2 regions of the Lysobacter sp. P5_B9 genome follow, and region 2 is predicted to be linked to the other one. Evidence: predicted binding sites of a transcription regulator. Region 2 holds the regulator's gene; the other holds the start of a gene.

Region 1 (4,417 bases), on a different contig from region 2:
GCGCCAGCACGCCCGGCACGGCGGCGTTGCTGGTGAACGCGTCCGGCCCGGGGAAGAACCACACCATGTGCGCCATCGGCGCGTAGGCGAAAGTGAACCACAGCACGGTGAACACCAGCACGCCGGCGAACTTCACCCGTTCGGCGAAGGCACCCACGATCAGGGCGCAGGTGATGCAGGCGAATGCGCCCTGGAACACGAAGAACACCAGCTCCGGTATGTACACGCCCTTGCTGAACGTCGCCGCCAGCGCACTGGCGGTGAGTCCTTTCGCGAACAACCGGCCGGTGCCGCCAACGAACGCATTGCCCGGCGTGAACGCCAGCGAGTAGCCATACAACACCCACAACACCGCCACCAGCGCGAACACCAGCAGGCACTGCATCAGCACCGACAGCACGTTCTTGCTGCGCACCAGCCCGCCGTAGAACAGCGCCAGGCCCGGCAGGGTCATGAAGATCACCAGCGCCGAGCACACCAGCAACCAGGCGATGTCGCCCTTGTCGACTGTCGGTTGTGCAGCGTGCGCCGCCTGCTGGGCGAATGCGATCCCCGGAGCGGTGAGCACCAGCACGACGGCGATTGCGACACGACTACCCCATCCCGCGCGCTGCCGCCCGTCCGGCCTGCGGATGATCGCGGTGATCGGCTGCATCGCTCGGCTCCCATGGCTGTCGGTAAACGCTTGCGCCGGCGATCGCCTTCAAGCCACATGCGCTCCGCGCCCGTGGCGGCATGGCGGTGGCATGCGAGTGACATGGCGAAGGCGGCGACGCGTTTCGCGTGCTGCAGCCCGCAGGGATGGCCGCGGGTAGGCGTGGTGCGCGTTCGCGGGGACGGCCGCGAAGGGAGGTGATGCACTCGCAACGAGGTGCGAGGTGGACTCAGTCGAGCCGATACATCCAGGCGTGCAGGGATCGCCGCACGCCGGAGTTGAAGCACGCGGCATGGGGAACGGCCATGCCGCGCTGTTACCGGTGGAGCCGCCCCTCTCCGCCAGGAGAGGGGCGTTGACGCAAAGGAACCTGGAACCTTAGATCGTGTAGTACATCTGGTATTCGAGCGGGTGCGTCGCCGCGCGGAAGCGCGTGACTTCCTGCATCTTCAGCGCGATGTAGCTGTCGATGAAGTCGTCGGTGAACACGCCACCGGCCTTGAGGAATTCGCGGTCCTTGTCGAGCGCTTCCAGCGCCTGGTCGAGCGAATGGCACACGGTCGGGATGTTCTTCTCTTCTTCCGGCGGCAGGTCGTACAGGTCCTTGTCGCTCGGCGCGCCCGGGTCGATCTGGTTCTTGATGCCGTCCAGGCCGGCCATCATCAGCGCGGCGAAGGTCAGGTAGCCGGAGTTCATCGGATCGGGGAAGCGGATCTCGATGCGGCGCGCCTTCGGGTTGGACACGTACGGAATGCGGCACGACGCGGAGCGGTTGCGCGCCGAATAGGCCAGCATCACCGGTGCTTCGTAACCCGGCACCAGGCGCTTGTAGCTGTTCGTGGTCGAGTTGGCGAACGCGTTGATCGCGCGGGCGTGCTTGAAGATGCCGCCGATGTACCACAGCGCCATCTGCGACAGACCGCCGTAGCCGTCGCCGGAGAACAGGTTCTGGCCGCCCTTGGCGAGCGACTGGTGCACGTGCATGCCACTGCCGTTGTCGCCGACCAGCGGCTTGGGCATGAACGTCGCGGTCTTGCCGTTGCGGTGGGCGACGTTCTTGATGATGTACTTCATCGTCAGCAGTTCGTCGGCCTTCTGCACCAGGGTGTTGAACTTGGTGCCGATCTCGCACTGGCCGGCGTTGGCGACTTCGTGGTGGTGCACTTCGACTTCGATGCCGACCTGCTCCAGCGTCTTGCACATCTCGGCGCGGATGTCGTGCAGCGAGTCGAGCGGGGCGACCGGGAAGTAACCGCCCTTCACCATCGGCCGGTAGCCGGTGTTGCCGCCTTCGTATTCGCGCCCGGAGTTCCACGCCGCCTCTTCCGAGTCGACATGGAAGAAGGTGTGGCCCATGTCATTGGCGAAACGGACGCTGTCGAAGATGAAGAACTCCGGTTCCGGACCGAAGAACGCGGTGTCGGCGACGCCGCTCGACTTGAGGTAGGACTCGGCGCGCTTGGCGATGCCGCGCGGATCGCGTGTGTAGGCCTGCATGGTGGCCGGGTCGAGGATGTCGCAGGTCAGGACCAGGGTCGGATCGGCGGTGAACGGATCCAGGAACGCGGTGGAGGCGTCGGGCAGCAGGACCATGTCCGATTCGTTGATGCCCTTCCAGCCGGAGATCGAGGAACCGTCGAACATCTTGCCGTCTTCGAACAGGCTGGCCTCGACGATCGACTTGGGGAAGGTCACGTGGTGCTGCACGCCGCGCATGTCGGTGAAGCGCAGGTCGACGAATTCGACCTTGTGGTCCTTGATGAGTTTTTCGACGTGTTCGAGGGACATGCTGGGCTCCGGGGCTGGGATCGGTGGCGGTGGGCCAAAGCGGCCCGTCGGGATCCTTCAACGCAAGCGGCGTGCCAAGCTTTCGATCCGCATAAGCAGCTGATCTGCAAGGGTTTCACCCCGAGGTCAATGACTCGTGCGCGCCAACTTGGGGCGGAATATCCGCAGTCGCACCGGATTGGTGCGATCGCGCCCGTCGGCTATGCTTGCGCGCCTTCGCCGGGCCGGCCGCGTGCGCTGCCTGGCACGACGGCGCCCACTTCGACATCAGTCCATTGCCCATGTCCAACCTGTTCGCCGCCCTGCTGCTCGGGATCATCGAAGGCATCACCGAATTCCTGCCGATCTCCAGCACCGGCCACCTGCTGATCGCCGAGCGCTGGCTCGGGCACCGCAGCGACCTGTTCAATATCTCCATCCAGGCCGGCGCGATCCTCGCCGTGGTGGTGATCTACCGGCAGCGGTTGTGGGACCTGGCCACCGGCTTCTTCAGCGAGCATGCAAGCCGCGACTACGCGGCCAAACTCGCCGTCGCCTTCGGGGTCACCGCGGTGCTCGGCCTGGCGATGAAGAAACTCGGCTTCCAGTTGCCCGAAACCGTCACGCCCGTCGCCTGGGCGCTGGTGATCGGCGCGGCGTGGATGGTCGCCGCCGAACACTTCGCCGCGCGTCGCGCGGCGGTGCTGGGCGAACGCGCGGCGATCACCTGGACGGTGGCGCTCCTGGTCGGCCTGGCGCAGGTGGTGGCCGGCATGTTTCCAGGCACCTCGCGCTCGGCCGCGACCATCTTCGTCGCCCTGCTGGCCGGTACCACCAGCCGTGCGGCGGCGACCGAATTCGCCTTCCTGGTCGGCATACCGACCATGTTCGCCGCCACTGGCTACGAGCTGATGGAGGTGATCGGCACGGGTGAAGCCGCGCACGAGGACTGGCGCGCGCTCGCTGTCGCCTTCGTCGCCTCGGCGATCACCGCCTTCGTCGCGGTGAAGTGGCTGCTGCATTACATCCAGAACCACCGCTTCACGGCGTTCGCGGTGTATCGCGTCGTCCTCGGCGTGGCGTTGCTGCTGCTGGTGCCGGCTGGCCAGTAGTTTCGAAATCTTCCAGGGGGAATTCACCATGACGGTCAGGAATCTTGTTGGCGCCTTCGGCCTCGCGATCGCGATGCTGGCATCCGCCCCGGCCAGTGCCGGCGTCTACAGCGATGATCTCGGCAAGTGCCTGGTCAACGCCTCCTCGGCCGAGGAGAAGCAGCAGCTCGTGCAATGGATGTTGTTCTCCATCGCCTTGAACCCGACCATCCAGCCGTACGCGAACATCACACCGGCGCAGCGCGATGGCGCCAACAAGGCCGTGGCCAAGCTGTTCGAGAAGCTGCTTGGCGAGTCCTGCAGCAAGGAAACGCAGCAGGCGATCAGATACGAAGGCAACACCGCCTTTGCGGAATCGTTCAGGCTGCTTGGCCAGGTGGCCGGCCAGGAGATGTTCGCGTCACCGGACGTGGCTGCCGGCTCGGCGGAATTCACCAAGCACCTCGATGTGGAAGCGCTGCAGAAGAAGCTTGGTCTTCCCGTCAGGTAAGGATTGGCAGCGCGTGGAAGCCGCGCTTGTCAGTCCTTGACCGTGGGATTGAGCGAATAGGTGCCGTAGATCGCGGTTTCGTCCAGCACGTGCCCCTGCATCGCCTGCAGGACGTCATTGGCGGTGAAGCGTTCGGGCACGTCCAGCTTCGCCACGTCCAGCGCGAACAGGCGGAAGAAGTAGCGATGCAGGCGCAGGTCATGCGGCGGCGGGAACGGGCCGTCGTAGCCGCGCCAGTCGCCGCGCATGTCGGCGTCGTTGGCGAACCAGCCGGTGTAGTCGTTCAGGCCCTGGCGGCTGCCCGCGGGTCCCTCGGGCGCGGCCTTGCCGTGCGCGACCACGCCGTCGCTGCAGCTGCCGGCGGCGAGCGTGCGCACGTCCGCGGGCACATCG
Region 2 (4,417 bases):
CGTGGGCCAAATCGTCGGACCGCAACCAGGCCATGGATATCGAGGCCGGCGCATCCGCCGGCGGGCTGGACGATCGCCAGCCGACCGTGCTGTCGCAAGGCGTGAACATCACCCAGGGCTCGCTGAAGATCCAGGCGGATACCGCGACCGTCACCACCCGCGGCGGCGACCCGGTGCGGGCGGTCCTTACCGGCGGCCCGGTCAAGCTCAGCCAGCAACTGGATGACGGCACCCCCATGAATGCCACGGCGGGGCGCGTGGATTACGACCTCGTCAGCGATGTCGTGGTCTTCACCGACAAGGTCAACATCCAACAGCCACGCGGCAGCCTCTCCGGCCCGCGCGTGGTCTACAACATGAAGACGGGCATGGTGAACAGCAGTTCCGACAGTACCGGCCGGGTAAAGATGACGATCCAGCCGCGCAACCCGCAGCCGGCCCCGGCTCCCACCAAGCCCGCCCCCCAGAAGCCGGGGAGCAACTGATGTTGGCTGCCAAGGGCCTGCGCAAGGCCTATCGTTCCCGCGAGGTCGTCCGCGATTTCGCCCTCACCCTGGATGCCGGTGAAGTCGTGGGGCTGCTCGGCCCCAACGGCGCCGGCAAGACCACGTGCTTCTACATGATCGTCGGCCTGGTGCCCGCTGATGCCGGGCAGATCGTGCTCGATGGCAAGGACATCACCTCCGATCCGATGTACGCCCGCGCCAAGCACGGCGTCGGTTACCTGCCGCAGGAACCATCGGTATTCCGCAAGCTCAGTGTCGCCGACAACATCCGGCTCGTACTCGAACTGCGCGAGGACCTCGACAAGGCCGGCATCGAGAAGGAACTGGGCAACCTGATGGATGAACTCCAGATCGGCCACGTCGCGGACCAGATCGGCGCAAGCCTCTCCGGTGGCGAACGCCGCCGCGTCGAGATCGCGCGCGCGCTCGCCGCGAAGCCGCGGCTGATGCTGCTCGACGAGCCTTTCGCCGGCGTCGATCCGATTTCCGTCGGCGAGATCCAGCGCATCGTCCGCCACCTCAAGAACCGCGGCATCGGCGTACTCATCACCGACCACAACGTCCGCGAGACACTTGGCATCTGCGACCGCGCCTACATCCTCAACGAGGGCGCCGTGCTTGCGCAGGGTTCGCCTGATGCGCTGCTGTCGAATCCCGACGTGCGCCGCGTCTACCTGGGTGACACGTTCCGGCTGTGATCCCGGTTCCGGAACCGTAGTCCTTCGCCATCGCGCTGAACGGGCGGCATCGACGCACCGCGCATCGCCGTGCATCATGACGTCGATCCCCCATGACGGACCGGCCGTCGGCCCCGCCAGAATCCGTTCACACTTCCTATGAAGCCCCGCCTACAGGCAACACTGGGACAACAACTGGTGATGACGCCGCAACTGCGGCAGGCCATCCGCCTGTTGCAATTGTCCGCGGCCGAACTGGAAACCGAGATCGCCGAGGCGGTTGAAACCAATCCGTTACTGGACTGGACCGAAACCAGCATCGCCGTCGCCGATGGCGAAACCGCCCCAGACGGCACCGCCAGCACCAAGAGCGACGATGGCTACGAAACCGAAACCCTCGCGCCAGCCGAGGCCAACTGGGGACCGGGCGATGGTGAAACCTGGTACGAACGCACAGGCCCTGCTGACGCCGACGAAGATATCCCCGGCGCTGAACAGGTGGCCGAGGGCGAAACCCTGCAGGACCACCTGCTATGGCAACTTCACCTCAGCCCGCTTTCGCCGCGCGACCGCATCATTGCCGTCACCGTCATCGAGGCGATCGAAGACGACGGCTACCTGCGCGAGCCGCTGGAAAACATCGCAGACACACTGGGCGCCGATTTCCATCCGCAGCAGGACGAAATCCTCACCGTGTTGCACCAGGTGCAACGCTTCGATCCAGCCGGCGTCGGTGCGCGCACGCTGGGCGAGTGCCTGCGCCTGCAGTTGTCCGTGCTGCCCGAGAACGCACCCGGCAGGACACTGGCGCACACGCTCGCCAATGGTCCGCTCGAACGCCTGCCGAAGGTGGGAATGGCCGGCATCGCGGCCGAACTCAAGCTGGACATCGGCGATGTCGAATCGGCAGTGCAACTGCTGCGCTCGCTCGATCCCAAGCCGGGGCTGCAGGTCGGCAGCATCAGCAATGACACCTACGTCGCACCCGACGTGGTGATCTGGCGCCAGCACGGCCTGTGGCGCGTCGCGCTGGCCGAAAGCATGCGCCCGCGCATCAGCATCCATCGCGGTTACGAGGGCATGATCCGCCACGCCAGCGCCGCGGATGCCCATTACCTGCGCGGCCATCTGCAGGAAGCACGCTGGCTCCTCAAGAGCCTGGAAGCGCGTGGCGAAACCCTGCTCAAGGTAATGCGTTGCCTCCTGCACCAGCAGGCAGCCTTCCTCGAGTTCGGCGACAGCGCGCTGCGGCCGCTGACGCTGCGCGAGGTCGCCGCCGAAATCGGCCTGCATGAGTCCACCGTTTCACGCGCCGTGGCCCGCAAGTACGCGCGCACGCCGCGCGGAACCATCCCACTGCGCTCGTTCTTCGCCTCCGGGATCGACACCGGGACGGGTGGTGAAGCGTCCAGTACCGCCATTCAGGCCATGATTCGTCAATTGATCGACGCGGAGAACCCGCGCAAGCCGCTCTCGGACGCGCGCCTGGCCGAAACACTGAAGGCCACCGGCGTTCCCGTGGCCCGACGAACGGTCGCAAAGTACCGGGAAGCAATGAGCATCCCGTCTTCGCAGGATCGCGTGCGTATCTGAGACACGCTGCGCAGGCTCCCGGAACCCTGCAGAACCGGCCATAAGCGTGACCGCGTAACGGTTTTTTCCGACCTCCTTTCCCCCTGCATTACGTCGCATTGCCATTCGCGCAAAACAGGCGTTGAATGGGGTCACCGTAGCCAGTGACCATAAGGAGGTAACGATGCGTATCGAAACCCACGGCCAGCAGATTGAAGTCACCGGCGCGCTGCGAGACTACGTGGACAGCAAGCTGGCGCGACTGAAACGCCACTTCGACCAACCCTTCGACGTACGCACCATGCTCAGTCTCGACAAACCCGATCACAAGGCCGAGGCAACCGTTACCGTTTCCGGACGCGTGCTGCATGCAGATGCCGCCGCCGTCGACATGTATGCCGCCATCGATCTGCTCGCCGACAAGCTCGACCGGCTGCTCATGAAGCACAAGGAAAAAATAGTCGACCATCATCGCGGTGAAAGCCTCGCCCGCAGCGGCGACTTCGCCTGAGCCATCCGGCGGAGCGGCACGCTCGCCTGGTCGGCTCCGCCAGATTCCACGCCGGGGGCGGATTCCACGGAATCCGCCCCCGCTTGCTTTTGCGCCCGGGCAGCCGCACGGTCGCGTTCCGCCAGTTACCATTGCCCGGGGCGACACGCGGAGCGGCGGCATGAACCTGAGCATCAGCGCAGCGCAGCTTTTCGAACAGCAACGCGACAAGCTGGGATTGCGCTGGCTGGCGGGCAAGCGCACCGGCGGGCAACGCGTGCTCGAGGCCGTCGATACGGTGGCGCGCCGTCCTTCGCTGGCCGGGTACCTCAACATCATCTATCCCAACAAGGTGCAGATCCTCGGCAGCGAGGAACTGGCCTGGCTGGATGCGCTTGATTCACGCCAGCGCTGGGACACGATCGTCAAGATCATCGACTTCCGCCCGCTGGCGCTGGTCATCAGCAAGGACCAGTCCTGTCCGGAAGACCTGCGCCGCCTCGCCGAGGAGAGCGACACGCCGCTCTGGGTATCGCCGCGGCGCGGACACGAACTGTTCAACCACCTGCAGTACCACCTCGCGCGCAAGCTCGCACCGCGGGTGACGCTGCACGGCGTCTTCATGGAGATCTACTCGATCGGCGTGCTCATCACCGGCGAATCCGGCTCCGGCAAGAGCGAGCTCGCGCTGGAACTGGTGACGCGCGGCCACCGCCTGGTCGCCGACGATGCCCCCGAATTCACCCAGATCGCGCCCGACGTCCTCGACGGCGCCTGCCCGGAACTGTTGCAGGACCTGCTGGAAGTGCGCGGCCTGGGCGTACTCAACGTGCGGCAGATGTTCGGCGACACCTCGGTCAAGAAGAACAAATACCTGCGCCTGATCGTGCACCTCACCAAGCCGGCGCTGGAACCGCAGCCCGGTGGGCTGGAGCGGCTGACCGGCGACCTGGGCTCGCGCCGCGTGCTCGATCTCGACGTGCCGATCATCACCCTGCCGGTCATGCCGGGCCGCAACCTCGCGGTGCTGACCGAAGCCGCGACGCGTACGCACATCCTGCGTGCGAAGGGCGTGGACCCGGCGGCGGCCTTCATGGCGCGGCACAGCCATTTCCTCGAACGCGCGGAATGACCGTGCGCCTACATCCACGCGACGCGACCACAACGTGAAT

The links. Region 2 encodes sigma-54, which starts transcription at its own class of promoters, with help from an activator protein. Its sites were predicted from a motif close to TGGCACGNGCNTTGC; they were not measured.
Region 1: a site for sigma-54 is predicted at 2,506-2,520, ahead of glnA (type I glutamate--ammonia ligase). Genes of this name have one in related genera too.

The regions. Positions count from the first base shown of each region.
Region 1 is NZ_JBFULP010000004.1:250,075-254,491, reverse strand. Features, by position in the region: gene ACXJJ9_RS10580 (ammonium transporter) at 1-655, opposite strand, end outside; gene glnA (type I glutamate--ammonia ligase) at 1,034-2,443, opposite strand; gene ACXJJ9_RS10570 (undecaprenyl-diphosphate phosphatase) at 2,725-3,534, shown strand; gene ACXJJ9_RS10565 (hypothetical protein) at 3,563-4,024, shown strand; gene ACXJJ9_RS10560 (YbhB/YbcL family Raf kinase inhibitor-like protein) at 4,054-4,417, opposite strand, start outside.
Region 2 is NZ_JBFULP010000001.1:458,720-463,136, reverse strand. Features, by position in the region: gene lptA (lipopolysaccharide transport periplasmic protein LptA) at 1-485, shown strand, start outside; gene lptB (LPS export ABC transporter ATP-binding protein) at 485-1,204, shown strand; gene ACXJJ9_RS02115 (RNA polymerase factor sigma-54) at 1,343-2,776, shown strand; gene hpf (ribosome hibernation-promoting factor, HPF/YfiA family) at 2,940-3,266, shown strand; gene hprK (HPr(Ser) kinase/phosphatase) at 3,427-4,377, shown strand; gene rapZ (RNase adapter RapZ) at 4,412-4,417, shown strand, end outside.